DNA from 3 places in the Bordetella sputigena genome. Region 1 is predicted to be linked to each of the others. Evidence: predicted binding sites of a transcription regulator. Region 1 holds the regulator's gene; each other region holds the start of a gene.
What was found. Region 1 encodes LexA, which represses DNA repair genes until DNA is damaged. Its sites were predicted from a motif close to ACTGTATNNNNATACAGT; they were not measured.
Positions count from the first base shown of each region.

Region 1 (9,827 bases):
ATGATCCGTCGCCCGAGGATGTTTATGAGATCGGCTGCGTGGCGGGCATCCTGCAAATGCTGAAGCTGCCCGACGGCACCGTGAAGGTATTGGTCGAAGGGGCGCAGCGCGCCCGCATCACGCGGGTGGATGACGTCGAATCGCACTTTACCTGCGAAGTCGTGCCCATCCAGCTCGACCCCATCCAGGGTTCCGAGACGGAAGCCCTGCGCCGGGCCATCGTGGCCCAGTTCGAGCAGTACGTAAAGCTCAACAAGAAGATCCCGCCGGAGATCCTTACGTCCCTGGCGGGCATCGACGATGCCGGTCGGCTTGCCGATACCATCGCCGCCCATTTGCCGCTGAAGCTCGAGCAAAAGCAGAAGATGCTGGAGATCTTCGGCACGGCCGAACGCCTGGAAGGTCTGCTCACGCAGCTGGAAACCGAAATCGACATCCTGCAGGTCGAAAAGCGGATCCGCGGCCGTGTGAAAAAGCAGATGGAGAAGAGCCAGCGCGACTATTACCTGAATGAGCAGGTAAAGGCCATCCAGAAGGAGCTGGGTGAGGGCGAAGAAGGCGCCGACATCGAAGAGCTGGAAAAGAAGATCGTCGCGGCGCATATGCCCAAGGAAGCGCGCAAAAAGGCCGATGCCGAGCTGAAGAAGCTCAAGCTGATGTCGCCCATGTCCGCCGAAGCGACGGTGGTGCGCAACTACATCGATACCTTGATCAATCTGCCGTGGCGCAAGAAGAGCAAGGTCAACAATTCCATAGGCAATGCCGAAACGGTCCTGGACGATGACCACTATGGTCTCGAAAAGGTCAAGGAACGCATCCTCGAATATCTTGCCGTGCAGCAGCGCGTCGATAAGGTCAAGGCGCCCATCCTGTGCCTGGTCGGTCCTCCCGGCGTGGGCAAGACCTCGCTGGGGCAGTCGATCGCCAAGGCAACCAATCGCAAGTTCGTGCGGATGGCGCTGGGCGGCGTGCGGGACGAGGCCGAGATCCGCGGTCACCGTCGCACGTATATCGGCTCCATGCCGGGCAAGATCCTGCAGAACATGAGCAAGGTAGGTGTGCGCAACCCCCTGTTCCTGCTGGACGAAATCGACAAGCTGGGCATGGACTTCCGTGGCGATCCCTCGTCGGCGCTGCTGGAGGTGCTGGATCCCGAGCAGAACCACACGTTCCAGGATCACTACGTCGAAGTCGACTTCGACCTGTCGGACGTGATGTTCGTCGCGACCAGCAACACGCTGAATATTCCGCCGGCCCTGTTGGACCGGATGGAAGTCATTCGCCTGTCCGGCTACACGGAAGACGAAAAGGTGCACATCGCCAGCGATCACCTGATTCCTAAGCTGTTGAAGAACAACGGCCTGAAGGAAACGGAGCTGTCGATAGACGAATCCGCCTTGCGCGACATCGTGCGGTACTACACGCGCGAAGCCGGTGTGCGGGCGCTGGAGCGCGAGATCGGCAAGGTATGCCGCAAGGTCGTCAAGCAATTGTTGACCGAGCGCGAAGGCAAGCCCGCCGCGGACACCAATGGCACCGCCAGCGTCATCGCGGTGACGTCGGAGAACCTGAACGAATACCTGGGCGTACGCCGCTACAACTTCGGTATGGCGGAAAAGGAAAACCAGGTGGGGCAGGTGACCGGCTTGGCCTGGACCGAAGTGGGCGGCGATCTGCTGACCATCGAAGTCGCCGACATGCCGGGCAAGGGCGCTATCCAGCGCACCGGTTCGCTGGGCGACGTGATGAAGGAATCGGTCGAAGCGGCGCGCACGGTCGTGCGTTCGCGGGCGCGTCGGTTGGGATTCGCCGATAGCGTCTTCGAAAAACGCGACATGCACGTGCACGTGCCCGAAGGCGCGACGCCCAAGGACGGTCCGTCCGCGGGTATCGCGATCACCACCGCCATGGTGTCCGCGCTGTCCGGTATTCCGGTGCGGGCGGACGTCGCGATGACGGGCGAAATCACGCTGCGTGGTGAAGTACTGGCGATCGGTGGCTTGAAGGAAAAGTTGCTGGCCGCGCACCGTGGTGGCATCAAGACCGTGTTGATTCCCGAGGAAAACGTCAAGGATCTGGCGGAAATCCCCGACAACGTCAAGAACCAGCTGGAAGTTGTGCCGGTACGTTGGATCGACAAGGTCTTGGAGCGGGCACTGGAGCGTATGCCTGACCCGATCTCGGAAGAGGACGCGAAGGACAAGCCGATGGTGACCCCGACGGCGGCTTCCTCCGAATCGGCCGATCCGGTTATCAAGCACTAAACGCGGTCGTAGTCACAAGCCTGGCAAAAAGGCCTGGAGCGCGAGCTCCAGGCCTTTTCGTTTGGCTGTCTGGCAAGCACCTGTCGCCGGCTGGCCGCCGCCCGCTGGAGCCTTATTGCAGCGCCTGGGTGCGGATCAAACCCACCGCGATGCCCTCCAGCGCGAATTCCTGTCCGGGCCGCACCAGAATGGGCTCGAATTCCGGATTTTCCGGGAGGAGTTCGATGCGGCCGCCTTGGCGGTGCAAGCGCTTGACGGTGACGTCTTCATCGATGCGAGCCACCACGATCTGGCCGTCGCGCGCGTCGCTGGCTTTTTTGACTGCCAGGAGATCGCCGTCCAGGATGCCTATGTCGCGCATGCTCATGCCGCGGACCTTGAGCAGGTAATCCGGCCGCTGGGCGAATAGGCCGGGATCGACGCCGACATCGCGTTCGACGTGTTCGGCGGCCAGGATGGGGCTGCCCGCCGCGACGCGGCCGACGAGCGGCAACATGAGCTGCGCCAGCGATGGGATGGGGAGCATGGCCTGGCTGTTTTCGGCCCGCGTTTCTTTCAACCGTATGCCGCGGGAGGCGCCGGCGGTCAGTTCGATGGCGCCTTTGCGCGCCAGCGCCTTCAGATGGTCTTCCGCTGCGTTGGGCGAACGGAATCCGAGCGCTGCCGCAATTTCAGCGCGGGTGGGCGGGAATCCCGTGCTCGCGACCGCTTGGCGTATAAGGTCGAGTATCTGCTGTTGCCGTTCGGTAAGTTTGCTGGCCATTGGGCGATCCTGTTCCCTGTATGGATATACAGGATCGAATTTTGGGGGACGTAGCTCCAAAACGCAAGGGGGTGGGCGAGCACTCGCGGCCGAATATCCCGCAAAAAAGATTGGGGCTCCCGAAGGAGCCCCAAGCGCGCGTGCCCAGACGTACCGGGATGATCGGCTTAGCCTTTCAGCACCTGCGCGATACCCTTGGCCACGGCATCGATATTCTGGCTGTTCAGCGCTGCAACGCAGATCCGTCCGCTGGAGACGGCATAAATACCGTGTTCTTCGCGCAGCCGATCCACCTGGGCCGAGGTCAGGCCGGAGTAGGAGAACATGCCGCGCTGCTGCAGGACGAAATCGAAGTTCTGCTGGGCACCATACTCCTTGATCTTGTCGACCAGTTGGCGGCGCATCAGACGGATACGCTCGCGCATGCCGGTCAGTTCCTGTTCCCATAAGGCGAACAGTTCCGGCGTGTTCAGCACCGTCGATACGACCGTGCCGCCATGCGTGGGCGGATTCGAATAGTTGGTACGGATGACGCGCTTGAGCTGGCTGAGCACGCGCGTGGCTTCGTCCTTGCTGCCGGCGATCACCGTCAGGGCGCCGACGCGCTCGCCGTACAGCGAGAAGGACTTGGAAAAAGAGGAACTGATGAACACCGTCATGCCCATGCCGGCGAACAGGCGCACGACGGCGGCGTCTTCGTGCAGGCCGGCGCCGAAGCCCTGGTAGGCGATGTCCAGGAAGGGCACCAAATCGCGTTCCTTGACCACATTGGCGATCTGCTGCCATTGTTCGGCGGTTGGATCCACGCCGGTGGGGTTATGGCAGCAGGCATGCAGTACGACCACGCTGCCGGCCGGCATGGATTTCAAGCCGGCGAGCATGCCTTCGAAATTCAGCCCATGCGTGGCGGCGTCGTAGTAGGGATAGGTTTCGACCTGGAAGCCGGCACGTTCGAACAGCGCGCGGTGGTTCTCCCAGCTGGGATCGCTGATATACACCTTGGATTGCGGCAGCAGCTGGCGCAGGAAATCCGCCCCGATCTTGAGCGCACCCGTGCCGCCCAGCGCTTGCGTGGTCAGCACGCGACCTTCGGCCGAGAGGGGGGAGTCGGCGCCCAGCAGCAGGGCCTGGGCGCCCTTGTTGTAGGCCGCGATGCCTTCGATAGGCAGATAGCCGCGCGCGGCGGCGGCCTCGATGCGGGCGATTTCGGCTTTGCGGACCGCGGCCAGGAGCGGAATGCGCCCGTTGTCGTCGTAGTACACCCCCACGCCCAGATTGACCTTGCCCGGCCGGGTATCGGCGTTGTATTGCTCATTCAGCCCGAGAATGGGGTCGCGCGGGGCCAATTCGACGTTCTGGAAAAGGGTGCTCATCGGATCGCAAGTTACGCAAAAGGGTAGGTGGACGCAGCCGGATATGCGGCGGATAATGGGGGGTTTACCCTGAGACAGTCTAGCATGACCGAAACTGGATTCGTCGAATTTCCGGATAGTCCTTTCCAGCTCTATCAACCCTATCCGCCGGCGGGCGACCAGCCCGGCGCCATCAACGCGTTGGTGGACGGCGTGCGGGATGGGCTGATGTACCAGACGCTGCTGGGCGTTACCGGCTCGGGCAAGACCTACACGATGGCCAACGTCATCGCGCGCCTGGGACGGCCGGCGCTGGTGCTTGCGCCGAACAAGACCCTGGCCGCGCAGCTATATGCGGAAATGCGCGAGTTCTTTCCCAAGAACGCCATCGAGTATTTCGTTTCGTACTACGACTATTATCAGCCCGAGGCCTACGTGCCGACGCGCGATTTGTTTATCGAGAAAGACTCGTCGATTAACGAGCACATCGAACAGATGCGATTGTCGGCGACCAAAAGCCTGCTGGAGCGTCGCGATACGGTTATCGTCGGCACGGTGTCGTGTATCTACGGTATCGGTAATCCCGGCGATTATCACGCCATGGTGCTCATCCTGCGGACGGGCGATCGCATTTCGCGGCGCGAGATCCTGGCGCGCCTGGTGGCCATGCAGTACACGCGCAACGATGCGGACTTCACCCGCGGGGCGTTTCGCGTGCGTGGCGAAACCATCGATATTTTCCCGGCGGAAAGCGCGGAGCTGGCCTTGCGGCTGACGTTGTTCGACGACGAGGTCGAAACGCTGGAGTTATTCGATCCCCTGACCGGCAAGGTGCGGCAGAAAGTCCCGCGGTTCACTGTCTATCCCGGCTCTCACTACGTCACGCCGCGCGATACCGTGCTGCGCGCGATCGAGACCATCAAGGAAGAGTTGCGTGACCGCCTGCAGTTCTTCACATCGCAAAGCAAGCTGGTGGAAGCCCAGCGTTTGGAACAGCGTACCCGCTTCGATCTGGAAATGCTGCAGGAACTGGGTTTCTGCAAAGGTATCGAAAACTATTCCCGCCATTTATCCGGCGCCGCGCCGGGCGAGCCGCCGCCCACGCTGATCGATTATCTGCCCGCCGATGCGCTGATGTTCATCGATGAAAGCCACGTGACGATCGGGCAATTGGGCGGGATGTATCGCGGCGACCGCGCGCGCAAGGAAACTCTGGTGCAGTATGGCTTTCGCCTGCCGTCGGCCCTGGATAACCGCCCCTTGCAACTGCAGGAATTCGAGGCCCGCATGCGCCAATGCGTGTTCGTGTCCGCCACGCCGTCGGCCTACGAACAGCAGCATGCCGATAATGTTGTCGAGCAGGTCGTGCGGCCCACCGGATTGGTGGATCCTATCGTGGAGGTGCGTCCCGCGCGCACCCAGGTGGACGATTTGCTGGGCGAAATCAAGCTGCGCGTGGCGCAATCGGAACGGGTTCTGGTGACCACGCTGACCAAGCGTATGGCCGAAGACCTGACCGACTTCCTGGCCGAACACGGGGTGCGGGTGCGCTATCTGCATTCGGACATCGATACGGTCGAACGCGTCGAAATCATCCGCGACCTGCGTCTCGGCACCTTCGACGTGCTGGTCGGCATCAACCTGCTGCGGGAAGGCCTGGATATACCGGAAGTTTCGCTGGTCGCGATTCTGGACGCCGACAAAGAAGGCTTCCTGCGGTCCGAGCGCAGTCTTATCCAGACCATCGGTCGGGCGGCGCGTAACCTCAATGGCATGGCCATCCTTTACGCCGACCGGGTGACGGACTCCATGCATCGCGCCATCGGCGAAACGGAGCGGCGGCGCAAAAAGCAGGAGGATTTCAACCGGGAGCACGGGATCACCGCCAGAGGCGTACAGAAGGCGGTCAGGGAGCTCATCGATGGCGTGGTCGCGCCGGTCCAGCATCCCACTATCGAAGACGCGCTGCCCGCCGAGCTGCTGACGGACGAGAAGGCGCTGGCGCGGGAAATCCGCCGGCTGGAAAAACTGATGATGGATCACGCGCGCAATCTGGAGTTCGAACAGGCCGCGGCGGCTCGGGATGCTTTGAACGCGCTGAAGGAAAGAGTCCTGCTGGACGGCGCCCGCTGAAAATCGCGAGGCGCCGCGTAGGGCTGAAATCGAAAAAAAGGGACGGCGCCGCGGCGCCACGGCTCGTCGTGCCGCTGTCATACCACGGAAATGGGGGCGACATCTTTACGTGTTGCAAAGCGGCGTCGAAGAGCATTGAATTCGCCTCGAATACCGCTTTAGGGAATATCAATAGGTTTATTAGCTTTGCTCTATAACTCCCTAATTCGCCTCGGTTTTTACGGTCCTTCAATTGTCGCGGCGGGAGCGGTTTTCGCGGAAAAAAAGCTTGCCTAATTGCGGGTTTTCCCGCAGACTATTAAGCATGATGACCAAGGTACTTTTCGTTTGCATGGGCAACATCTGTCGCTCGCCGAGCGCGGAAGGCGTGTTCCGCCGGCTGGTCAATGATGCCGGGCTGGGCGATGTCGTGCGGATAGATTCCGCCGGTACGCATGCTTTCCATATTGGTGAAGCGCCGGATGCCCGGGCCCAAGCCGCCGCCCGCAAGCGCGGCTACGAGATCACGCATTGCGAGGCGCGTCAGGTCACGCCCGACGATTTCCGTGAATTCGATCTGATCCTGGCGATGGATTGGGAAAACCTGTCGGCTCTGCAGCAGCAGTGCCCCAAGGCGTACCAGCACAAGTTAATGCTGCTGATGCGCTTTGCCAACGAATTCGAAGAAGCCACGGTGCCAGATCCGTACTATGGCGGCCCGGAAGGTTTCGGCAAGGTGCTCGATTATCTGGAAGACGCCTGTCAGGGCGTGCTGGAGCTGGTCCGCAAGCGCGCGACGCAATACCAGGCGGCGTAGTCCTTAGGCATCGGCTTCGGGTTTCTGGGCCGGGTTTCTGTATCAGGTGTCTGCATTCGATGGCGCGTTCAGTGCCGGAGTGCAGTTCCGGCGCCCAGACTCGCGTCCCGGCGCCCTCCCGGAAAGAAGCAAGTAGACCGCACGCGATTTCCGCGTGCGGTTTTGCATTCGCGGGCGCCGATGCCTCATCAAGCCGTGGGGCTGCTCATCCCTATCGGCGGCAGGGTTTCATAGCAAATTAGTCGGGAATAGGCTATACTTGAGGCAATTACTCAGGTATTGCGCCCCCGGCCAAGCCGGGCCTCTGGCTATACAGGAAACCTTGATATGCGGCTGACTACCAAAGGACGTTTCGCCGTGACCGCCATGATCGATCTTGCCATGCGTCAGCATAGCGGCCCGGTCACGCTGGCGGCCATCAGCCAGCGCCAAAACATTTCCCTTTCTTATCTCGAACAGCTATTCGGCAAGCTGCGCCGCCACGAGCTCGTGGACAGCGTGCGCGGCCCGGGTGGCGGTTACTCGCTGGCGCGCCTGGCGCGCAACGTCACGGTTGCGGACATTATTTTCGCCGTGGATGAACCGTTGGACGCCACCAGCTGTGGCGGCAAGCAGGACTGTACCAGCGGCAAGGACGGCAAGTCGGGCAAGTGCATGACGCACGAACTCTGGGCCACTTTGAATCGCAAGATGGTGGATTACCTGGATTCCGTTTCGCTGCAGGATCTGGTGGATCAACAGCGCGTGCGTCAGTTGCAGGAAGCCAGCAATCAGGCGCAGAACGGTACGGTGCGTGTCAACCGCATGACGAATGGGGCTGGCGTTGCCGCCGCGTGTTCCGGCAATGCCGCGGCGCAGCCCGGCGCGTCCGCCACCGTATAAGAAAACCAGGAGCTGTACGACATGACTACCCGTCCCATTTACCTAGACTATTCCGCCACGACGCCCGTCGATCCGCGCGTGGTGGACAAAATGGTGCCGTGGCTGTACGAAAACTTCGGCAACCCCGCGTCCCGCAGCCATTCCATCGGCTGGGAAGCGGAAGACGCGGTGGAACGCGCGCGTGAAGAAGTGGCCAAGCTGGTCAACGCGGATCCCCGCGAAATCATCTGGACTTCCGGTGCCACGGAGTCCGACAACCTGGCCATCAAGGGCGCGGCGAACTTCTATAAAGAACGCGGCAAGCACATCATCACGGTCAAGACCGAACACAAGGCCGTCCTGGACACGACGCGTGAGCTCGAACGCCAAGGCTTCGAAGTCACGTACCTGGACGTGATGGAAAACGGTTTGATCGACCTCGACGTATTCAAGGCGGCGCTGCGGCCGGATACCGCCCTGGTGTCGGTGATGATGGTGAACAACGAAATCGGCGTCATCCAGGACATTGAAACCCTGGGTGAAATCTGCCGCGAGCGGAACATCATTTTCCACGTCGACGCCGCTCAGGCGACCGGCAAGGTGGAAATCGACCTGCAAAAGCTGAAGGTCGATCTGATGTCTTTCTCGGCGCACAAGACCTACGGTCCCAAGGGTATCGGCGCTTTGTACGTGCGGCGCAAGCCTCGTGTGCGCATTGAAGCGCAGATGCATGGCGGCGGTCACGAACGTGGTTTCCGGTCCGGCACGCTGCCCACGCACCAGATCGTCGGCATGGGCGAGGCGTTCCGCCTGGCGCGGGAAGAAATGGGTACCGAGAACGAGCGTATCCGCATGCTGCGTGATCGTCTGTGGGCCGGCCTGTCGGAGATCGAAGAGGTCTACCTGAACGGCGATATGGATCGCCGCGTGCCCCACAACCTGAATGTCAGCTTCAACTATGTCGAGGGCGAGTCCTTGATCATGGCCGTGAAGGAATTGGCGGTTTCGAGCGGGTCGGCCTGTACCTCCGCCAGCCTGGAGCCGTCGTATGTACTGCGCGCGCTGGGCCGCAATGATGAACTGGCCCACAGCTCCATCCGCTTCACGATCGGCCGTTTCACGACCGAACAGGAAATCGACTTTACCGTCGACCTGCTGAAGAAGCGTGTCGGCAAGCTGCGCGATATGTCGCCGCTGTGGGAAATGGCGAAGGAAGGCGTGGATCTGAACAGCGTGCAGTGGGCCGCGCACTGATAGCAAGGATAGTCCGGCGCCGGTCGTCCGGCGCGAACCAATACGAGTTGCCTTCGCCTGGCGAAGGGGAGAAACATCATGGCATATAGCGAAAAGGTTCTGGATCACTACGAAAACCCGCGCAACGTCGGTTCTTTCGAGAAAGGCGACGATTCCGTGGGTACCGGGATGGTGGGCGCGCCCGCCTGTGGCGACGTGATGAAGCTGCAGATCAAGGTCAACGCCAGCGGCGTGATCGAAGACGCGCGCTTCAAGACGTACGGCTGTGGTTCGGCCATCGCGTCCAGCTCGCTGGTGACCGAATGGGTCAAGGGCAAGACCCTGGACGAGGCAATGAGCATCCGCAATACCCAGATTGCCGAAGAACTGGCGCTGCCCCCGGTAAAGATTCACTGTTCCATCCT
Region 1 covers NZ_CBCSCA010000002.1:419,064-428,890, reverse strand. The annotation lists gene lon (endopeptidase La) at 1-2,264, shown strand, start outside; gene lexA (transcriptional repressor LexA) at 2,377-3,027, opposite strand; gene ACNA0R_RS05100 (amino acid aminotransferase) at 3,195-4,400, opposite strand; gene uvrB (excinuclease ABC subunit UvrB) at 4,485-6,512, shown strand; gene ACNA0R_RS05090 (low molecular weight protein-tyrosine-phosphatase) at 6,817-7,308, shown strand; gene iscR (Fe-S cluster assembly transcriptional regulator IscR) at 7,636-8,190, shown strand; gene ACNA0R_RS05080 (IscS subfamily cysteine desulfurase) at 8,212-9,423, shown strand; gene iscU (Fe-S cluster assembly scaffold IscU) at 9,502-9,827, shown strand, end outside.

Region 2 (9,827 bases), on a different contig from region 1:
GGCATGCTGGGATATCTGCCGGATCAGGGTGCGCCGGTATGCGTCCGGCATGGCGTCGCGCGCTTCGATGCGCACGCCGGCGTCGATGCGTTGCTGAAAGGCCTCTTCCGCCGGCTCGATGGCGCCGGCGGCCGCAATCGCCGAGGGTTCGGGCGCGTGCACGTCCATGGTCTGTCTCCTGCCTGCGCCGCCGCGATGCGGCGGGCGCCAGACGATTCTTTTGAGCGCGTGCCGCCAGGGGGCGGCGTGGCTATACGTCGATAGGCTGCACGATGATTATTTAATACAGAATTTCGTCTGTCAAACGCATTTCTGTATCACTTCTGATTTATGTATCATGTCGCGGTCATCCCTATAGTCTCCTCCGCCCGCCATGGCCCTTGCCGCGTCCGCGCTGGAACGCCTTACCGCCAAGCTCATCAAGGCAGATCCGCCGCGCGCCAAGTCGCTATGCGTCAGCCTGCTGGGCGATGCGATCGAGCCGCATGGCGGCGCGATCTGGCTGGGCGACCTGATCGCCCTGCTGCGCCCGCTGGGCATCAATGAACGCCTGCTGCGCACCAGCGTTTTCCGGCTGGTGGCCGAGGGCTGGCTGCATGCGGAAAGGCACGGCCGCCGCAGCCTGTACCGGCTGTCGCCGCAGGGCGCGCGCAATACCGCCCACGCCGCGCTGCGCATCTACCAGTCCGATGAACCCGCCTGGAACGGCGAGTGGACGCTCGTGCTGATCCCGCGCATGACCAGCAATGGCCTGGCTGAACGCACCGAATTGCGGCGCGCCCTGGAGTGGGAAGGCTATGGCATGGTGGCGCCGGGCGTCTTTGCCCATCCGCGCGCCCGTCCGGGCGCGGCGGGCAGCATCCTGGAATCGCTGGGCATACCGGACAAGGCGCTGGTGCTGGCCGCGCGCGATCTGCCCGACGTGGGCGCCCTGCCCCTGGCCGCGCTGGCCGAGCAGTGCTGGAACCTGCAGGAACTGGCCGGGCAGTATCGCGAGTTCATCCAGCAGTTCGGGCCGCTGGAAAAAACACTGGAAAAGACCTCGGCGGAGGGGAATGCCGATACGGGCGGCGCGCCGGCGGCGGCCTTCGCGGCGCGTGTACTGCTGCTGCATCGCTGGCGCCGGATCGTCTTGCACGACCCGCAACTGCCGGCCGACATGCTGGCGCCCGACTGGCCGGGACATGCGGCGCGCGCCCTGTGCCGGCGCCTGTATTGGGCCTTGTTCGATGCATCGGAATCGCATCTGGCCAGCCTTGCCGGCCATGGCGAGCCGCATTTCCGGCCGTTGGCCGGGGAAGCGTTGCAGCGCTTCGGCGGGCGCTAGCCAATCGGCGAGCCAATCGGCGAGCCGTTCGGCAAGCCGTCCAGCGAGCCATTCCGAAAACGGACCGGTCGGCGGGCAGGCGGCCACGCGTTGGCCGCCGTCCGCTGGGTCAGACCTTCAGGAAATGCTCGCGGTAATGCTTGAGCTCGTCGATGGAATCATGGATGTCGGCGAGCGCTTCGTGCCGGCTTTTCTTTTCGAAGCTCTTGTAAACGTCCGGCCGCCAGCGGCGCGCCAGTTCCTTCAGCGTGCTGACGTCCAGATTGCGGTAATGGAAGAATTGTTCCAGCCGCGGCATGTAGCGGAACATGAAACGCCGGTCCTGGCTGATGGTATTGCCGCATAGCGGCGACTTGCCGGCGGGCACGTGCTGCGACAGGAAGGCGATCAGGATATCCTCGGCCTGGGCTTCGGTAATGGTGGACGCCTTGACCTTCTCGATCAGGCCGCTTTTGCCGTGGGTGGCCTTGTTCCAGCTGTCCATGGCGTCCAGCAGGCTGTCGGGCTGGTGTATCGCCAGCGCCGGTCCTTCCGCCACAACGGTCAGGTCGGGTTCGGTCACGACCACCGCCACTTCGATAATGCGTTCCTTTTCCGGATCGAGGCCGGTCATTTCCATGTCGAGCCAGACCAGGCGGTTGTCGTTCAGAGCCATATAATTCGCCTTTTGAAAACCCGATTTTCTCATATCGGTTTCCCCGCCCCGGATTCCCCATGCTGACTCTGTTGTTCGTTGCGCTGCTGCTGGTCGATATCAGCGTCAGGCTCTGGCTGTCCACGCGGCAGATCCGCCACGTCGCCCGCCACCGGGATCGCGTGCCGCCCGAATTCGCCGATCGCATCGGCCTGGCCAGCCACCAGCGCGCCGCCGACTACACGGTGGCGCGCGTGCGGCTGGGCATCGTCGAACGGGTATTCGATGCCGCGGTGCTGGTCGGCCTGACCTTGCTGGGCGGCCTGCAGGCCATCGACCTGCTTGCCGGGTGGCTCACCGACAACGATTTCCTGCACCAGATGCTGCTGCTGGTCATCACGGGCCTGCTGCTGGGCGCGCTGGAATTGCCCTTCACCGTGTGGCGCCAGTTCAAGCTGGAGGCCCGCTTCGGCTTCAATCGCATGACGCCGGCGCTGTTCGTTTCAGACGCGATCAAGGGCCTGGCGTTGACCGCCGTGATCGGGCTGCCGCTGGTCGCCGCGATTCTGTGGCTGATGGGCAAGGCCGGATCGCTGTGGTGGATCTGGGCCTGGGGACTGTGGGTGGCCTTCAGCCTGTTGACGCTGCTGCTGTTTCCCATGGTCATCGCGCCGCTGTTCAACAAGTTCACGCCGCTGGCGGACCAGGACCTGTCCAAGCGTATCGGCCAATTGGTGCAGCGCTGCGGCTTCGCCATCAACGGACTGTTCGTCATGGACGGGTCACGCCGCTCCGGCCACGGCAACGCCTATTTCACCGGCTTCGGCAAATCGCGGCGCATCGTGTTCTTCGACACGCTGCTTGCGCGTCTGAATGGCGACGAGATCGAAGCCGTGCTGGCGCACGAGCTCGGCCACTTCGCGCGCCGCCACATCACCCGGCGCATCGCGATCAGTTTCGCCGTCGCGCTGGGATTCTTCGCGCTGCTGGGATGGCTGGCGCGCCAGCCCTGGTTCTACGAACAGCTGGGCGTGCTGCCGCGCCTGGACGGCCGCAACGACGCGATGGCGCTGCTGCTGTTCTTCCTGGTCGTGCCGGTGTTCACCTTCCTGTTCACCCCCATCGCCAGCTGGTATTCGCGGCGGGACGAATTCCAGGCGGACGATTACGCCGCGCGCCAAAGCTCGGCCAGGCAACTGGTGTCGGCGCTGGTCAAGCTGTACGACGATAACGCCGCCACCCTGACGCCGGATCCCGTCCATTCCGCTTTCTACGACAGCCATCCGCCGGCGGCGGTGCGCATCCGGCACCTGGGCATGGCCGCCCGATGAGCCGGCGCGAGCGCCCTGCCCGGCCCGGGCGCCAGGACAGCCTGCCGGCCGCCCGGCCGGACAAGCCGCGGCCCAAGGGAGCGGAAGCGGCGAGCGACGCCGCCACGGACGCGCAGGGCCTGCTCGATGGCCGTATCGTGGCCGCCCACGGCCGCCATTACATCGTCGAAATGGCCGACGGCACGTCGCGGCAATGCTATCCGCGCGGAAAGAAGGCTGGCGCCGCGGTCGGCGACCGCGTGCGCATCGCGCCGCAAGGCCGCGACGAGGGCGCCATCGAGGAAATCCTGCCGCGCAGCAATCTGCTCTACCGCTCCGACGATATGCGGGCCAAGCAGTTCGCCGCCAACGTGGACAAGCTCTTCATCGTGGTCGCCGTCGTACCGACGTTTTCGGACGATCTGGCCGGCCGCGCGCTGGCGGGTGCCTGGAGCGCCGGCATTGCGCCACGCATCGTGCTGAACAAGGTCGATCTGCGCGCGGGGCTGGATGAAGCCAGGGCACGGCTGGCGCCGCTGGCCCGGCTGGGCGTCCCCGTGCTGGAAGTCAGCGCTTTGGACGCCGAAGCCACCCGGCGGACCCTGTTCCCCGAGATGGCCGGACACGTCAGCCTGCTGCTGGGCCAGAGCGGCATGGGCAAATCGACCTTGCTCAATGACCTGATACCCGGCGCCAATGCCGCCACGCGCGAGCACTCCACTGCGCTGGACATGGGGCGGCACACCACCACCAGCACGCGTCTCTATCACCTGCCCGAGGGCGGCGACCTGATCGATTCGCCGGGTTTCCAGGCTTTCGGCCTGCAGCACCTGTCGCGTGAGGAAATCGAACGCGGCTTTCCGGAGTTCGCCCCCTACGCGGCGCAATGCCGGTTCTACAACTGCACGCACCAGCATGAACCCGGCTGCGGGGTACTGCAGGCGCTGGAACAGGGACTGATCGACCGTTCGCGCCACGCGCTGTATGTCCGCATCCTGCACGAGAACGCCGCGGCGCCGCGTTATTGATTATTCCGGCGCGGTGTCACGCGCGTTCGGGTCGCACAGCACGTGGTACAGATTGCGCAGCATGGCGGCGGTGGCGCCCCAGATGAAGTACTTGCCCCAGGGCATGGAGTAGTACCGGCGCACGCGCCCGTCCGGCAGCTCGACGCTATGCAGTCTGTGGTTGGCCGGGTCCATAATGAATGCCAGCGGGACTTCGAAGATCTCGGCCACTTCAAAGGGATCCGGGACCACGTCGAAGCCCGGCCGGACCAGGGACACCACGGGCGTGATGGAAAAGCCGGTCGCCGTCATGTAGGGCGGCATCGTACCCAGTACGTCCACCCATTCCGGCGCCAGGCCGGTTTCTTCCTGGGCTTCGCGCAGGGCAGCCGCGATGGGACTGGCATCGCTTTCTTCGATACGCCCGCCGGGGAAGCTGATCTGCCCCGCGTGGTCGTGCAAATGCGCGGTGCGCTGCGTCAGCATGACGGTCACGCCTGGTTCGCGCATCACCAGCGGGACCAGCACCGCCGCCAGCACGGGCGCGCCCTCCCTGCCGGCGTAGCGCGTGTCGCCGTTCAAGGGCAACTGCGCCGGCAAGCCGCGCGGATGCTGGAGCACGCGACGCAGTTCGTCCACCGCCAGGGCCTGCGGCGGAACGGCCTTCAAGCCTTCGTTGGCGGCGACCCAAGGTTGCACCGCCGCGTCGAAGGCGGGGCGGACGATGGGGCGGCGCGGACGCGGCGAGTCAGGCTGGTCAGGCTGGTCAGGCTGGTCAGGCATGTGCGGATGGATCAGAGACGGTGGACGGGATCCGGAAACAAAAAGGCACCCGCTGGGGGTGCCTTTCTGACGAGGGTCCGGCTGGCGGACCGGCCGGCGGTACCCCCGCGATCAGGACGCGGATTCGGCAGCCTGAGCCGATTGCGCGGCAGCCTGACGGCTGACGAGCTTTTCCTTGATACGAGCCGACTTGCCCGAGCGATCGCGCAGGTAGTACAGCTTGGCGCGACGGACGTCACCGCGACGCTTGACTTCGATGGAAGCGATCTGCGGCGAATACAGCTGGAACGTACGTTCCACGGCTTGGCCGGACGAGATCTTCCGGACGATGAAGGCCGAATTCAGACCGCGGTTGCGCTTGGCGATCACGACGCCTTCGAAAGCCTGCACACGCTTGCGGGTACCTTCGACGACGTTGACGTTGACGACCACGGTGTCGCCCGGCGCGAAAGACGGCAGCGTCTTGTCGGCGGTCAGGCGAGTGATTTCTTCCTGTTCCAGGACAGCGATAAGGTTCATGAGAACTCCGAAACCATCATGCAGTGCGGTTTGTTATAGAGGAGATAGAATGCGCCGCAGGCAGAGGATGACACTTGGCAAACCCGGCATTCTACATGAAATCAGTGCCTTAGGTAAACCGGCGTGGGAAACTGCCCAACAAGCCCGGATCAGAAGCCGGCGGCGGCGCCCAGCCACATCAGGCCGGGAATCATGGCGCCCCACATGGCGACCAGCAACACGTCGACCACCATCTGCCGCACGGTAACCCCCTGCCCTGCCACGGTCCCGGCCGCGGACGCACCGGCAATGCTGGCGGCGGCATCGGCCACGACGGGCCCGCGGTGCCGTCCAAATGGGGACAAAACCTGCCGCGACAGCTGGGCCAGGCGCCTCAGACCGCGCCGGCTGGGCGGCACGGGCGGGAAAGGCCATTTGGTCGGGAACTGCGGTTCGGCTGCCAGGTTCATGGAGTGCTCCTTGGAGACAACTTAATCGAATAGACCCAATTGCCTGACCGGCGCAGGTCCACGGGTAGGCCCCGGCCCGGAAACGAACGGGGCCGGAGGAACGAATTGCTTGGTATCCAGTTGCAGCCGCTGCCGGTTCAGGCCGGCTTTGCGCACCGCCATATCGAAGCGCTGGCGCAGCAGATCGGCCCAGATGCCGGTTCCCCGCATGCGCGTGCCGAACCGGGGATCGTTGCGCTTGCCTTCGCGCATGTCTTCGATCCGATGGAGCACGCGCTCGGCGCGATCGGGAAAATGCGCCTGCAGCCATTCCTCGAAGACCGGCTTGACCTCCCAGGGCAGCCGCACCACGGTATAGCTGGCGTAATAGGCGCCGGCCCGGGCGGCTTCCTGCACGATGCGCTCCAGGAATTCGTCCGTGATGAAGGGAATCACCGGCGCCGCCAGGACGCCCACGGGCACGCCGGCGTCGGCCAGCTTGCGCACGGATTGCAGCCGCCGCCAGGGCGCCGACGCGCGCGGCTCCAGGGTGCGGGAGATATCCGCATCCAGCGAAGTGACGCTGATATACACGGCCACCAGATTGCGGCGCGCCAGCGCCTGCAGCAGATCCAGGTCGCGCTCGATCAGCGCGTTCTTGGTGACGATGGTCAGGGGATGGCCGGTTTCCAGCAGCAGTTCCAGCACGCCGCGCGTCAGCCGCCATGAGCGCTCGATGGGTTGATAGACGTCGGTAGCCGAACCGACATTGACCGGTTCGACGCGGTAACCCGGCCGGGCGAGTTCCGCCCGCAGGGCATCCACGGCATTGGCCTTGGCCACCAGGCGGGTTTCGAAGTCCAGCCCCGGCGAATACCCCAGGTAGGCATGGGTGGGACGCGCATAGCAGTAGATGCAGCCGTGCTCGCAACCCCGGTATGTGTTGATGGCCCGGTCGAACGGCACGTCCGGGGAATCGTTGCGGGAGATCAGCTTGCGGGCCTGCTCCACCGCCACGGTGGTGCCCGGCGGCGTTTGCGGAGCGGCGGAGGTGACCAGGCGGACCGGGATGGCGGCGATTGCCGTAGGCGAGCCCGCCGTGGGGCGGCCGCCGGCGGCAATACCCGCCACGGCGTCAGGGTCCTGTCGGGCATAGGCCAGCGCGGGCTCGTCCGCCGGATCGGCGGCGCTGCGGTCGTCGCGCTGGAAGCGGTGCCGAACATTAGTAACCGCACCCCGACCGCGCAAGGCGGCGGGGGCGGCAGCCGGGGACCCAGAACCGGCAAAAACGGAATGATCGGTACGTGCCATGAATAGTACTGTACATCCATACAGTATTTTCTGACAAGCACCTACCGCCTTTTTTTTCGGCGACGTCCCACTTTACCCCAACTCAAGCGGCCGCTGGCGGCAATTTCCGGGATTGTGGCTTTGCCGCAAAACCCGCATGAAATAAGGCTCTCCGGGCGATCGGCGTGGTAAAAGCGGGCCGCCGGCGGGTCGCTGCCGGCCCACCGCGGGGCGACCCGCAAGCTCAACGCAACATACCCGCGGCAGCCGTTTGATGCGTGGATTCGTCGATCAGGATGAAGGCGCCGGTGGCGGCGATATCGTCGTAGCGATCCAGCGTCAGCGGATCACGCGTGGCGATGCGCACCTTGCCAATATCGTTCATCGACAACGTGCCGACGTCGCCATCGATCTCACGCAACTCATGGATGTCGCGACGCGTCGCGACCTCGCGTATCTTCGCCGTGGTCAAGCGGGTGCCTTGCTTGAGCAGATAGCGGCGCGCCGGATTCAAGGGCTGCGTGTCGAGCCAGCAGACCTCCGCCTCGAACTCCTTGCCGGTGCGCGCCGCCGCGCCGGCATGCGACAGCACGTCGCCGCGCGACACATCGACATCGCGGTCCAGCACGACGATCACCGAATCGCCGGCCGCGGCGCTGGCCAGCGCGCTATCGTGCGCGCGTATCCCGGCCACGCGCGCGGTCACGCCGGATGGCTGCACCAGGACTTCGTCGCCCGCGCGCAGCGTACCGCTGGCGACGCGGCCCGCGTAGCCGCGGAAGTCCTGCGCGCTGCTGCCGTCATGGCGCACCACCCATTGCACCGGAAAGCGCAAGGGCGCGTCGGCCGCCTCAATCGCGGGATCCAGCGACTCCAGCAAGGACAGCAAGGGCGGACCGTCATACCAGGGCGTGTGCGCGGACGGCGCCACGACGTTGTCGCCGGTCAGCGCCGACAGCGGCAGCGCGTGGAAATCCGCGATGCCGATCCGCCGGGCCAGATCCGCATAGGCATCGCGGATACGCTCGAACACCGCGTGGTCCCACGCCACCAGATCCATTTTGTTCACCGCGACGATGATGTGCCGGATGCCCAGCAGACGCGCGATCGTACTGTGCCGTTTGGTCTGCGGCAGCAGCTTGCCGTCGGCGGCGCGCGTGGCGTCTATCAGGATGATGGCGACGTCGGCCGTGGATGCGCCGGTCACCATATTGCGCGTGTACTGTTCATGCCCCGGCGCGTCGGCAACGATGAACTTGCGGCGCGGCGTGGCGAAATAGCGGTACGCGACGTCGATGGTGATGCCCTGCTCGCGCTCGGCCTCCAGGCCATCCGTCAGCAATGCGAAATCGATGCCGTCGCCTTCCACGCGCCTGTATTTGGCACGCGCGATGGCGTCGAGCTGATCGGCGAAGACGCTCTTGCTGTCGTACAGCAGGCGTCCGATCAGCGTGGATTTGCCGTCGTCCACGGAACCCGCCGTGATCAGGCGGATAACGGCCGTCTCGCCGCTGGGCAGGAAAGAGTCGTTGATTGCGTTCATAGTGGTGTGTTCCGTCCGGGCTGCCAAGGCCGCTCAGAAGTAGCCTTCCTTTTTGCGGCGTTCCATCGAGGCCTCGGAAGTCTGGTCGTCCATGCGGGTGGCGCCGCGTTCGGTGATATCGCTGAGCGCCGTTTCGGCGATGATGGCCTGGTTGTCGGCCGCGTCGGACGCCACCGGGCAGGTGCACGAAATGTCGCCCACGGTGCGAAAGCGCACCGACAGCGTCTCTATCCGCTCGTCGGCCTGCGGCGGCGTGAGCGGCGTAATGGGCACCAGCAGGCCCTGGCGGCGTACGACTTCGCGCTGATGGGCATAGTAGATGGATGGCAGCGCCAGGTTTTCCCGCGCGATGTACTGCCACACGTCCAGCTCGGTCCAGTTGGAAATCGGGAACACGCGCATGTTTTCGCCGCGATGGACACGGGTGTTGTACAGGCTCCAGACCTCCGGACGCTGGCTCTTGGGGTCCCACTGGCCGAATTCGTCGCGGAAGGAAAAGATGCGCTCCTTGGCGCGGGCTTTTTCCTCATCGCGCCGCGCGCCACCGATGCAGGCGTCGAAACCGAACTCCGCGATGGCTTCCAGCAGCGTCACGGCCTGGGCGGCATTGCGGGAATCCGTTTCCTTGCGCAACACCACCGATCCGCGCGCGATCGAATCTTCCACGCTGCGCACGATCAGGGTTTCGCCCAGTTCGGCCGCGCGCGCGTCACGGAACCGGATGACCTCCGGGAAATTGTGGCCCGTGTCGATGTGCATCAGCGGAAAGGGAAAGCGCGCCGGACGGAAAGCCTTCTCGGCCAACCGCAGCAGCACGCAGGAATCCTTGCCGCCGGAGAACAGCAGAACCGGTTTTTCGCACTCGGCCGCGACCTCGCGCAGGATGAAAATCGCTTCGGACTCCAGCCAATCCAGATGGCTGCGGGTGTGAACGGTGGACATAGGGATCTCGAGTGTCTTCGGTAAAACGATGCTTCGGTAACGGA
Region 2 covers NZ_CBCSCA010000022.1:14,902-24,728, reverse strand. The annotation lists gene paaA (1,2-phenylacetyl-CoA epoxidase subunit PaaA) at 1-168, opposite strand, end outside; gene paaX (phenylacetic acid degradation operon negative regulatory protein PaaX) at 374-1,327, shown strand; gene orn (oligoribonuclease) at 1,437-1,982, opposite strand; gene ACNA0R_RS26300 (M48 family metallopeptidase) at 2,042-3,292, shown strand; gene rsgA (ribosome small subunit-dependent GTPase A) at 3,289-4,299, shown strand; gene ACNA0R_RS26290 (CoA pyrophosphatase) at 4,300-5,061, opposite strand; gene rplS (50S ribosomal protein L19) at 5,173-5,580, opposite strand; gene ACNA0R_RS26280 (hypothetical protein) at 5,730-6,029, opposite strand; gene ACNA0R_RS26275 (PA0069 family radical SAM protein) at 6,051-7,319, opposite strand; gene ACNA0R_RS26270 (sulfate adenylyltransferase subunit 1) at 7,543-8,841, opposite strand; gene cysD (sulfate adenylyltransferase subunit CysD) at 8,875-9,783, opposite strand.
Region 2: a site for LexA is predicted at 7,327-7,344, ahead of ACNA0R_RS26275 (PA0069 family radical SAM protein). Genes of this name have one in related genera too.

Region 3 (9,827 bases), on a different contig from region 1:
GTCGCGGCCGTGCCCTGGCTGTCCATCGGTTTCCTGGGCAGCGCGGCGCCGTGAGCCGCGGGCTATAGCGCCGCCTGCAGCGCGCTCATCAAGCCCTGCGCGTTGCGCATGCCCTGGTCTTCGAAGTTGGTGTTCAGGATGACATGCGTCTTGCGCACGCGCTCGGCCAGGGCGCGTACGCGGCGGGCCAGATCATCCAGTTCGGCCCCGCTGTATTCATAGGTGAAGCGGCTGGACGATGCATTGCCGGAGGCCGTCCATGCCGCCGCGTTGCGTCCATGCATGCGGACCACGGCCACGTCGTCGCGCGTCGTTTCCCATATCGGCGGTACGGTGTCCTGGAATCCTGGCGGCGCATCGACCACGGTGTGCGCCGCGCGAAGGTCGCGCAGGAAGTCCAGCGTGGACGCCCTCGCGGCGCCGTCGAACCAGCCGCGATCGCGAAACTCCACCGATGCGATATGGTCTTCCAGGCGTTCGACGCAATCGGCCACGCGCGCGCGGCCGCGCGCATCGGGCCTGACCCAGCGCGGAAACTGGAAATGCACCGTACCCAGCTTGCCGGACATGCGCAGGGGCTCCAGGGCGAATACGAAGCGGCGCCAGGTTTCGTCGACGACGTCGCGCGGTAATTGGTCGATGAAAACCACGTCACCGCGGGTGTGGGCGTTCGCGCGGGTGCCGGCGTCGAATAAGGCATCGGGCAGCGCGTCGCGCAGATCTTCATCCAGCGCCGACACCGGCGTCTGATGGCCGGTAAACAGGCGGAATGCCTTGATGCTGAAGACGAAGTCGTCCGGCGTGCGGGTGGCCCATGCCTGGGCGTTGCGCGCGGAGGGCAGCGCGTAATAGCTCGAATCGATCTCCGCGATGGGGAACCTGGACGCGTAGTAACGCAGCCGGGCTTCCGCCGTGGATGCGTCGGCCGGATAGAAGCGGCGGCAGGCCAGCAGGGTGGGATCGGTCCAGGAGGCCGTGCCTACCAGGATGGACGGCACCGTCGGCCGGGATCGCGGAGGCGGTACTTGCCCCGCGCGCTGGGGATGAATGGGTTCTGTCGTAGACATGGCGCTCGCGTCGGGTCGCGGCGCATTATCTCAGGACATGCGGTGTCACGGTGGTCCGGTTCCCGAAGGCTCCGTCGCGGGGCCCCTGGCGATGGGGCTGGCCGGGACGGACGCGCGGCGTCGACGTCCCGGGCGGCGGAGTTTCAGGCACCGGCCGGGCATACCGGCGTCAGGCGTTGGCGCGGTAACGGTCGCGCAGGGCGCGCACCTGGTCATGGTTGCGCAGCACACCTTCGTACTGCTTTTGCACCACGGCGCGGATGTCTTCCGGCAGGGGCTCGCGCAGGGCGTCGGTGTAGTCGTGCTTGGCGACGTCCTCGCCGCGTTCGCATTCTTCCAGGATGGCGGCGTCGGTGCGGCCCGCGACGGCGGCCTTCAGATGGACCCAGCCGCGGTGCACGGCGCCGGCGACGCTGCCGCTGGTTTCAGGCTTGCCGCCCAGGCGGGCCACGATGGATTGCAATTCCGCGGCGCCCGATGCGCAGTCGCTGGCGCGATTCTGGAACAGGCCGCGCAGTTCCGGGTCCTTGGTGTCCTCGGCTGCGGCCAGAAAGCCCTTCTCGCCGTTCTTGCAGGTTTCGACCAGGTTGTTGAGCAGTTTGACGATACGATCGGCCATGGCATTTCTCCTTCGTGGTTGAATCGGCGCTCCGCCCGCCGCGGCAGCGCATACGCGGGGCTGCCCCGCAAACCACGTACCTGGTTGGGCAGGCTCTCCGCCGCACGCCGTTGGGCTTGCCGTGCCGCCGCCGCGGCGATCGCGCGCCGCTGCAGCGCTGATCGCGGTGGCCGCGGCTACCGCTGCTACCGCCGCTACCGCTGCTACCGCCGCTACCGCTGCTACCGCCGCTACCGCTGCTACCGCCGCTACCGCTGCTACCGCCGCTGCTGCCGCTACCGCCGCTGGCGTCCATGCCGTCCATGCCGCGGCCATCGTGGCCGCCGGGCCGGGCCGATGGTCGTGGACTGAGGTTTTATCCAGTATCATGGCGGCCTCGCACCCCCGCTGCGGGTGCGTGCCCATCCTTACCGCCCTGGCCCCGTCGCCCTCATGTCAGAACGCCCCGGCGCCGCCGCGCCCGATCCTCTCGCCGACCTCAATCCCAGCCAGCGCGAGGCCGCCGAATACGGCGCCACGCCGGAAGGCGGCGGGCCGCTGCTGGTGATCGCCGGCGCGGGTTCCGGCAAGACCAGCACCCTGGCGCACCGCGTCGCGCATTTGATCCTGAAAGGCGCCGACCCGCAGCGCATGCTGCTGCTGACGTTCTCGCGCCGCGCCGCGATAGAAATGGAGCGGCGCGCCGGCGCCGTCCTGCAGAAAGTGCTGCGGCAACACGCCGGCCATACGCCGCCCGCGCTGCCGTGGGCGGGTACCTTCCATGCCATCGGCGCGCGCCTGCTGCGCGAGTTCGCGCCCCGCATCGGCCTGGCCGAGGCCTTCACCATCCACGACCGCGGCGACGCCGAAGACCTGATGGGCATGCTGCGCCACGAGCTGGGATTATCTTCGACGGAATCGCGCTTCCCGCTGAAAGGCACTTGCCTGTCGATCTATTCGCGCGTGGTGAACAGCCAGTCGCCGCTGGACGGCATCCTGAAGGACGTCTACCCCTGGTGCGCGCAATGGGAAGAAGAGCTCAAGCGCCTGTTCCGCGCCTATGTGGAAGCCAAGCAGGCGCAGCAGGTACTGGATTACGACGACCTGCTGCTCTACTGGTCGGAGATGATGGCCCATCCCGAAATCGCCGGCGACGTCGGCGGGCGCTTCGACCATGTCATGGTCGACGAATACCAGGACACCAACCGCCTGCAGGCCGCCATCCTGCTGGGCATGAAGCCCGACGGCAAAGGGCTGACGGTGGTCGGCGACGACGCCCAGGCCATCTATTCCTTTCGCGCGGCGACGGTCCGCAACATCCTGGACTTTCCCGGCCAGTTCAGCGCGCCGGCCAAGGTCGTTACGCTGGAGCGCAACTATCGTTCGACCCAGCCCATCCTGGATGCCTCCAATGCGGTCATCGCGCAGGCGCGCGAACGCCATGCCAAGCAGCTGTGGACCGAGCGCAAATCGTCCAACCTGCCCAAGCTGGTCAGCGTCAGCGATGAAGCGGGCCAGGCGCGCTGGGTGGCGGACCAGGTGCTGGCGCAACGCGAGGCCGGCGCCACGCTGAAATCGCAGGCGGTGCTGTTTCGCGCTTCCGGACACAGCGCGGCCGTGGAGCTGGAACTGACGCGGCGCAATATCCCTTTCGTCAAGTTCGGCGGCTTGCGCTTCCTGGAAGCCGCGCACATCAAGGACCTGCTGGCGCTATTGCGATGGGCGCAGAATCCGCGCGGCCGGATGTCGGGTTTTCGGGTGGCGCAACTGGTGCCGGGCATCGGACCCGCGACGGCGGGCAAGCTGCTGGACGCGATGGACGCCGCCACGGATCCGCTGGCGGCGCTGGACGGCTTCAAGCCCGGCAACGCCGCGCGGGAGGACTGGCAGGCATTCGCCCAGGTGTACAAGGATCTGTGCGCCCCCGGCCTGGCATGGCCGGCCGATCTGGATATTGCATTGCGCTGGTACGGACCCCACCTGGAACGCCTCTATGAAGACGCCCGCGTGCGCAAGTCGGACCTGGACCAGCTGGCGCGCATCGCGTCAGGCTATGGCTCGCGCGAACGCTTCCTGACTGAATTGACGCTGGACCCGCCGGACGCCACCAGCGCCGAGTCCGGCGCGCCGCTGCGCGACGAAGACTACATGATCCTGTCCACCATTCATTCGGCCAAGGGACAGGAATGGAAGTCGGTCTACGTGCTGAACGTGGTGGACGGCTGCATACCTTCCGACATGGCGACCGGTTCCGCCGAGGAAATCGAGGAAGAACGTCGCTTGCTTTACGTCGCGATGACGCGTGCCAAGGAAGACCTGCATTTGATCGTGCCGCAGCGCTTCTATGTGCACCAGCAGACGGGAATGGGCGACCGTCACGTCTATGGATCGCGTACGCGGTTCATACCGGACGGCATGGCGTCATTGTTCGAGTTCCTGCCCAAGCTGCCGGAGCTGCCGGCCTCGCGCGCCGCGGCGCCGGCGCCAACCGCGCAGCTGGATGTGGCGGCACGGCTGCGCAAGCTGTTTTGAGGTCTTGGTTTTAAGGCCTTATTTCTTCTGGCCGCCCTTGTCCTTCGGCGCCTTCCAATCGACGTCGTCCTTGGGGGTGGAAATCTTGCGATCCGCCTTTTCCGCCGCGCTGGGCGAGATCGGATCGCTGGCCGGGAAGGTTTCCTCGATGGCTTCGTCCAGCGATTCCTGGTAGGTATGTACCTTGTCGTCCGCATGGCCGGCATTCTTGTCGGCTTTGTCCTGGCGACCTTGCTTCGGGTCTTCTCGCGTCATGATGTTCTCCGTTAGGCGCAGTGGATCGGCCCGCACCGCCACCGCGCGCACTGTTTCGGGGACGACGCCGGGTTGACGGCGCCACCGCCTGCCCATCAGCAAACGGCATGCCTTTGCCGCACGCCCGCACGCGCGGCAAGGCTCAATCGGGCACCGGTTCCATCGGCAAGCGCAGCGCGCTCATCAAGGCGCGGGCGTCGCGTGGCGCCATCACCTTGGCGTCGTTGTCGAAATAGCAATAGACATCGCGCGGCCCCGTCGATGCCGTGCGCGGGCCGGCCAGCCGGGCGCCACGCGGGGTGGTGCCCCGCGTCCAGGCGGCGATGCGCCGTGCCCGGTCGGCGATGGCTTCCTCGCTGTAACCGCTGGTGTACAGGGCCTGATCGCCATGCAGGCGGATATAGGCGAAGTCCGCGGTGGCGTCTTCCAACAACGGATACTTGCCCGCGGTGTCCGCGGTCACCAATGCGACGCCGCGCTGTCGCAGCGACTCGATGAAATCCGGACAGGCAAAGCTGGGATGGCGTATTTCCAGCGCGTGACGCAAGGGACGCCTGGCGTCCGTTGCGGTGTAGTCGCGCCCGTTCAGCCGCGCGCCGTGCCGTCCGGCCATCCGCGCCGCGGCCTCGGTATCGCGCGGCAGCATATCCAGGAAGGGCTCGATCCGCGCCGGGTCCCATTGCAGGGTAGGCGGCAACTGCCAGAGAAATGGCCCGAGCTTTTCGCGCAAGGCCAGCACCCCGGACGCGAAAAAATTGGCCAGCGGCTCATCCAGATTGCGCAGGCGCAGCGTATGCGTGATGAAACGCGGGCCCTTGACCGCGAAGACGAAGCCGCCGGGCGTCTCGTCGCGCCAGTGTTCGAAGAAAGCCGGTTTCTGCAACGAATAGAAGGTGCCGTTGATTTCGACAGTGCAGACCTTGCGCGAGGCATAGGCCAGTTCCTTGTCCTGCGGCAGGTCCTCGGGATAGAAGCGGCCGCGCCATGGCGCGTAGCGCCAGCCGGAAATGCCGATGCGTATCGCGCCCTTGCCGCCGCCGGGTCTTCGCCTGTGTTCAGCCATGCGTGGGTTCCATACGTGACAATGTCGGGCCGGGTCGCTGCAAGCGCCATGCCGTGCACAACCTTGGCCGCGTAGCGGATGCTCCGCACCCCGGTGCTATCATCGTCGGCTGCCCGAAACGGACCGGCCGCCGCGCGGTGCACGGGACGCTTTGAAAGCCATGAAGGAATTGCCATGCAGGATCCCGAACCGAAGCCGGCATCAGCTCCGGATACGGCGCCCGCCGCGGGCGCGGCGACGCCCGGCACCGAATACAACGGCGAGGTCGTCGCTTCGATCTCATACGTGAAGGGCCGGCGCGACTCGGCCGTCCCGATCGAGCAGATCCATTCCTATGTGGGCCAGTCGGAGCGCCTGTTGTGGCTGGGGGTGAAGAATCCGCATCCCGAATTGCTGACGCGCGTGGGCGAAGAGCTGCGGCTGGGGCCGAAGGCCATGGAAGAAATCCATCAGCCGCACAAGCGCCCGAAGATCATCGATTATGGCAACGTCGTACTGGTGGTCGCGGTCACGCTGGAAGTGGACGGCGATCGGCCCCTGTTCGGCGAAACGCAGCTGATCATCGGCGACGGCTTCCTGTTCACCGTGCGGCGCGGGTCGACGGCGCCCTATAGCGCGCTGCGGGAGCGCCTGGAAGCGGCGCCCGACCTGCTGGCGCGCGGCAGCGATTACGTCGCTTCGGAACTGCTCGATTTCCTGGTCGACCGCTATGTCCAGGCGGTGACCAAGCTGGAAGGCCTGGTGGAGAACGCGGAGCAGAAACTCTTGATCCGCGGCGCGAAGGACACGGATATCCGCAGGCTTTACCGGCAGCGGCGCGACCTGCTGCGCATCCATAACGCCATCGCGCCGATGGCGGAAATCTGCCGCCGGCTGGCGCGGGTGGAAATGACGGCCATCGACGAGCATGCCAGGCCTTATTTCGCGGAAGTGGCCGACCGGGTGATGCGCATCGATGAACTGGTGGCGGCGCTGCGCGACGCGCTGGCCTTCGCATTCGAAGCCAGCCTGATGATCGGGCAATCGCAGCAGAACGACACGACCCGCCGCCTGGCTTCGTGGGCCGCCATCCTGGCGGTGCCCACGGCGGTGGCGGGCATCTACGGAATGAACTTCCAGCACATGCCGGAATTGAGCTGGGAATATGGTTACCCCGTCACGCTGGCCGGCATCGCCACGGCGTGCGGGTTGTTGTATTGGCGTTTTCGGAGAGCAGGGTGGTTGTAAGGGCAGGACGGGGAGTACGAGGTTTGAGTACGGTGTTGCGGCGCTTGGGTGTGTCGCGACCCATCATCGCGGTGGTGGCGGCGGTGGCGAGCGTGGGCGTGGCGTATTGTTCGTCGTCGCGCGGCCCCGCGGTCAAGACCAACACGGCCTACACCCTGGAAGGACGCATCGTCCGCGTCGCCGACGGCGATACGGTAACCCTGCTGGGCGCGAACAACCGGCAGTACAAGATCCGCCTGGCCAGCATAGACGCACCCGAGACGGGCCATGGCAAGGACAAGCCGGGCCAACCCTACGCGCAGGCCTCGCGGCAGAATCTGGAAAGCCTGGTCGCGGGCCGCACCTTGACGGCGCGCTGCTACGAGCAGGACCGCTACGGCCGGGATGTGTGCGACCTGCCGGCGCCGGACGGCGAAACCGCCAACCGCAAGCAGGTGGCGGCCGGTTATGCCTGGGCCAACACCGCCCGCCACGGCGAGTATCTGCGCGATACGTCGCTGCCGGCCGCGGAGCGGGCGGCGCGCGAGGCCCGCAAGGGTTTGTGGGCGCAGCAGGGCGCCGTCGAACCCTGGGTGTGGCGCTTCCAGTGCTGGAACGAGCACAAGTGCGCCGTGGCGGCGCAATCGCGTCCTTGAAACCCAATAGGCCCTGTGGCGGCGCAATCGCGCCAACATGCGCCCTGGCGGCGCAATCGCCATTGACGCGGCAGCGGTCCAAACGCGGGGCTTCCGTGGCGCTGCAAGCGTGACGCCGACGCCAGGGATTACCCCTGGTTCCTGATCCAGGGCGATTCTCGGGCGGTCAATCCGTCCTATATCGGAGGCCAGTTTGCTATCCTTGCCGCGACATCGACTTGCGGCGGGATCGAGGCAAATGGGGAGCATCAGGCGGCTTTGGGTCATGGCGGCGCTTTGCGTCGCCGCGCTGGCGGGCTGCGGACAGGAAAGTCCGATCAACAGCCCCTATCCGTCCGGCGCGGAAAAGGACAATACGCTTTACACCGCCTTTACCCGGAATTCGCCGAAATACCTGGACCCGGCCAGTTCCTATTCGGTGGACGAGACGCCGTTCACCTATAACGTCTACGAGACGTTGTACGGCTACGACTACCTCGCGCGGCCGTACAAGCTGATCCCGCGCGCGGCCGCGAACATAGACGTTCCCAGCTACCTGGACGCCCAGGGCAAGGCACTGCCGCGGGATGCCCCCGGCGAGAGCATCGCCGAAAGCGTGTATGAGATCCCCATCCGTCCGGGCATACGTTTCCAGCCGCATCCGGCCTTCGCGCGCAATGCGGATGGCAGCTATGTCTATTTCCCACTGCGCCCCGGAGAACTCGACGATAAATCGGCGATTCCCGATTTTCCGCAAACGGGTACGCGCGAGCTGACCGCCGACGACTACGTGTATGCCTTCCGCCGGCTGGCCAGCCCGCGCATCGTGTCGCCTATCTATTCCCTGATGGCGGACTACGTGATCGGGATGAAGGACTATGGCGACCGCCTGCGCGCGCTGGATCAGCAGGCCCGCGCGCAACTGCCTCCGGGCGAGCGCGACCTGCCCTGGCTGGATCTGCGGCAGATCGGTTTCGACGGCGTCACCGCGCCGGATCCCCACACCCTGCGCATCCGCATCAAAGGCAAGTATCCGCAGTTCAAGTACTGGCTGGCGATGACCTTCACCGCGCCGGTGCCGTGGGAAGCCGAACGCTTCTACAGCCAGCCGGGCATGGCCACGCGCAACCTGTCCTTGAATACCTGGCCGGTGGGCACGGGCCCCTACATGATGGTGGAGTCCTTGCAGAACCGCCGCCATGTGCTGGCGCGCAATCCGAACTTCCATGGCGAACCCTATCCCTGCGACGGCGAGCCCGCCGACCGCGCCGCGGGGCGGCTGGCCGATTGCGGCAAGCCCACGCCCTTCATCGACCGCGTGGTATTCAGCATCGAAAAGGAATCGACCCCGCTGGCCGGCAAGTTCATGCAGGGCTATTACGACATTCCGCAGGTGGAGCGCGGCGAGTACGGCGTGGCCATGCTGGTGGCCGCGGGCGATTCGCCGGACAAGGCCGCGCGCTATCGCGAACACGGCATCCAGCTGCCCACCACGGTGGAAACGCAGAACTGGTATATGGGCTTCAACTGGAACGACCCGGTGGTCGGCAAGGGCGATACGCCGGAAAAGCAGGAGCGCAATCGCAAGCTGCGGCAGGCCATCAGCATCGCCTTCGATTGGGAGGAGTACATCGCCATCTTCGAGAACAGCCAGGCGGCGGTGGCCTACGGTCCGGTGCCGCCCGGCGTGCTGGGCTACAAGGCCGCGCCCGAAGGCATCAATCCGGTGGTGTACGACGTGGTCGACGGCAAGCCCGTGCGCAAGTCCATCGAGCGCGCCAGGCAACTGCTGGCCGAAGCCGGCTACCCCGGCGGCCGCGATGCCGTGACCGGCGAGCCGCTGGTGCTGCACTACGACGCCATGACGGGCATGGGCGCCAGCCCGATGTTCGACTGGATACGGCGGCAGCTGGACAAGCTGGGCATCCAGCTGGACGTGCGCTCGACCGATTACAGCCGCTTCCAGGACAAAATGCGGCGCGGTACGGCGCAGATGTTCATGTGGGGCTGGAACGCCGATTATCCGGATGCCGAAAACTTCCTGTTCCTGCTGTACGGTCCCAATGCCAAGGCCTCCTCGGGGGGCGAGAACGCCTCGAATTACGCCAACCCGGAGTTCGACAAGCTGTTCGACCAGATGAAGTTCCTGGACGACGGGCCCGCCAAGGCCGCCATCATCGACCGCATGGTGGCCATCGTGCAGCGCGACGCGCCGTGGATGTTCGGCTACTTCCCGATGTCCGGCGGGGCCTACCAGCAATGGGTGGGCAATGCCAAGCCGACGCAGATGGTGCGCAATACCCTGCAGTATATGAAGCTCGATCCGGCGCTGCGGGTGCGCAAGATAGACGAATGGAACCGGCCCATCTGGTGGCCGCTGGTGCTGCTGGTGGCGCTGATCGCGCTGGCGATATGGCCTTCGTACCGCGCCATGCGCAGGCGTGAGAAGCAGACGGCATTCGGCGACCGTG
Region 3 covers NZ_CBCSCA010000004.1:221,830-231,656, reverse strand. The annotation lists gene ACNA0R_RS09700 (TRAP transporter large permease) at 1-54, shown strand, start outside; gene ACNA0R_RS09695 (DUF72 domain-containing protein) at 63-1,067, opposite strand; gene ACNA0R_RS09690 (PA2169 family four-helix-bundle protein) at 1,237-1,686, opposite strand; gene ACNA0R_RS09685 (ATP-dependent helicase) at 2,119-4,197, shown strand; gene ACNA0R_RS09680 (hypothetical protein) at 4,216-4,452, opposite strand; gene ACNA0R_RS09675 (DUF72 domain-containing protein) at 4,595-5,515, opposite strand; gene ACNA0R_RS09670 (magnesium and cobalt transport protein CorA) at 5,690-6,742, shown strand; gene ACNA0R_RS09665 (thermonuclease family protein) at 6,766-7,377, shown strand; gene ACNA0R_RS09660 (ABC transporter substrate-binding protein) at 7,616-9,827, shown strand, end outside.
Region 3: a site for LexA is predicted at 2,033-2,050, ahead of ACNA0R_RS09685 (ATP-dependent helicase). Genes of this name have one in related genera too.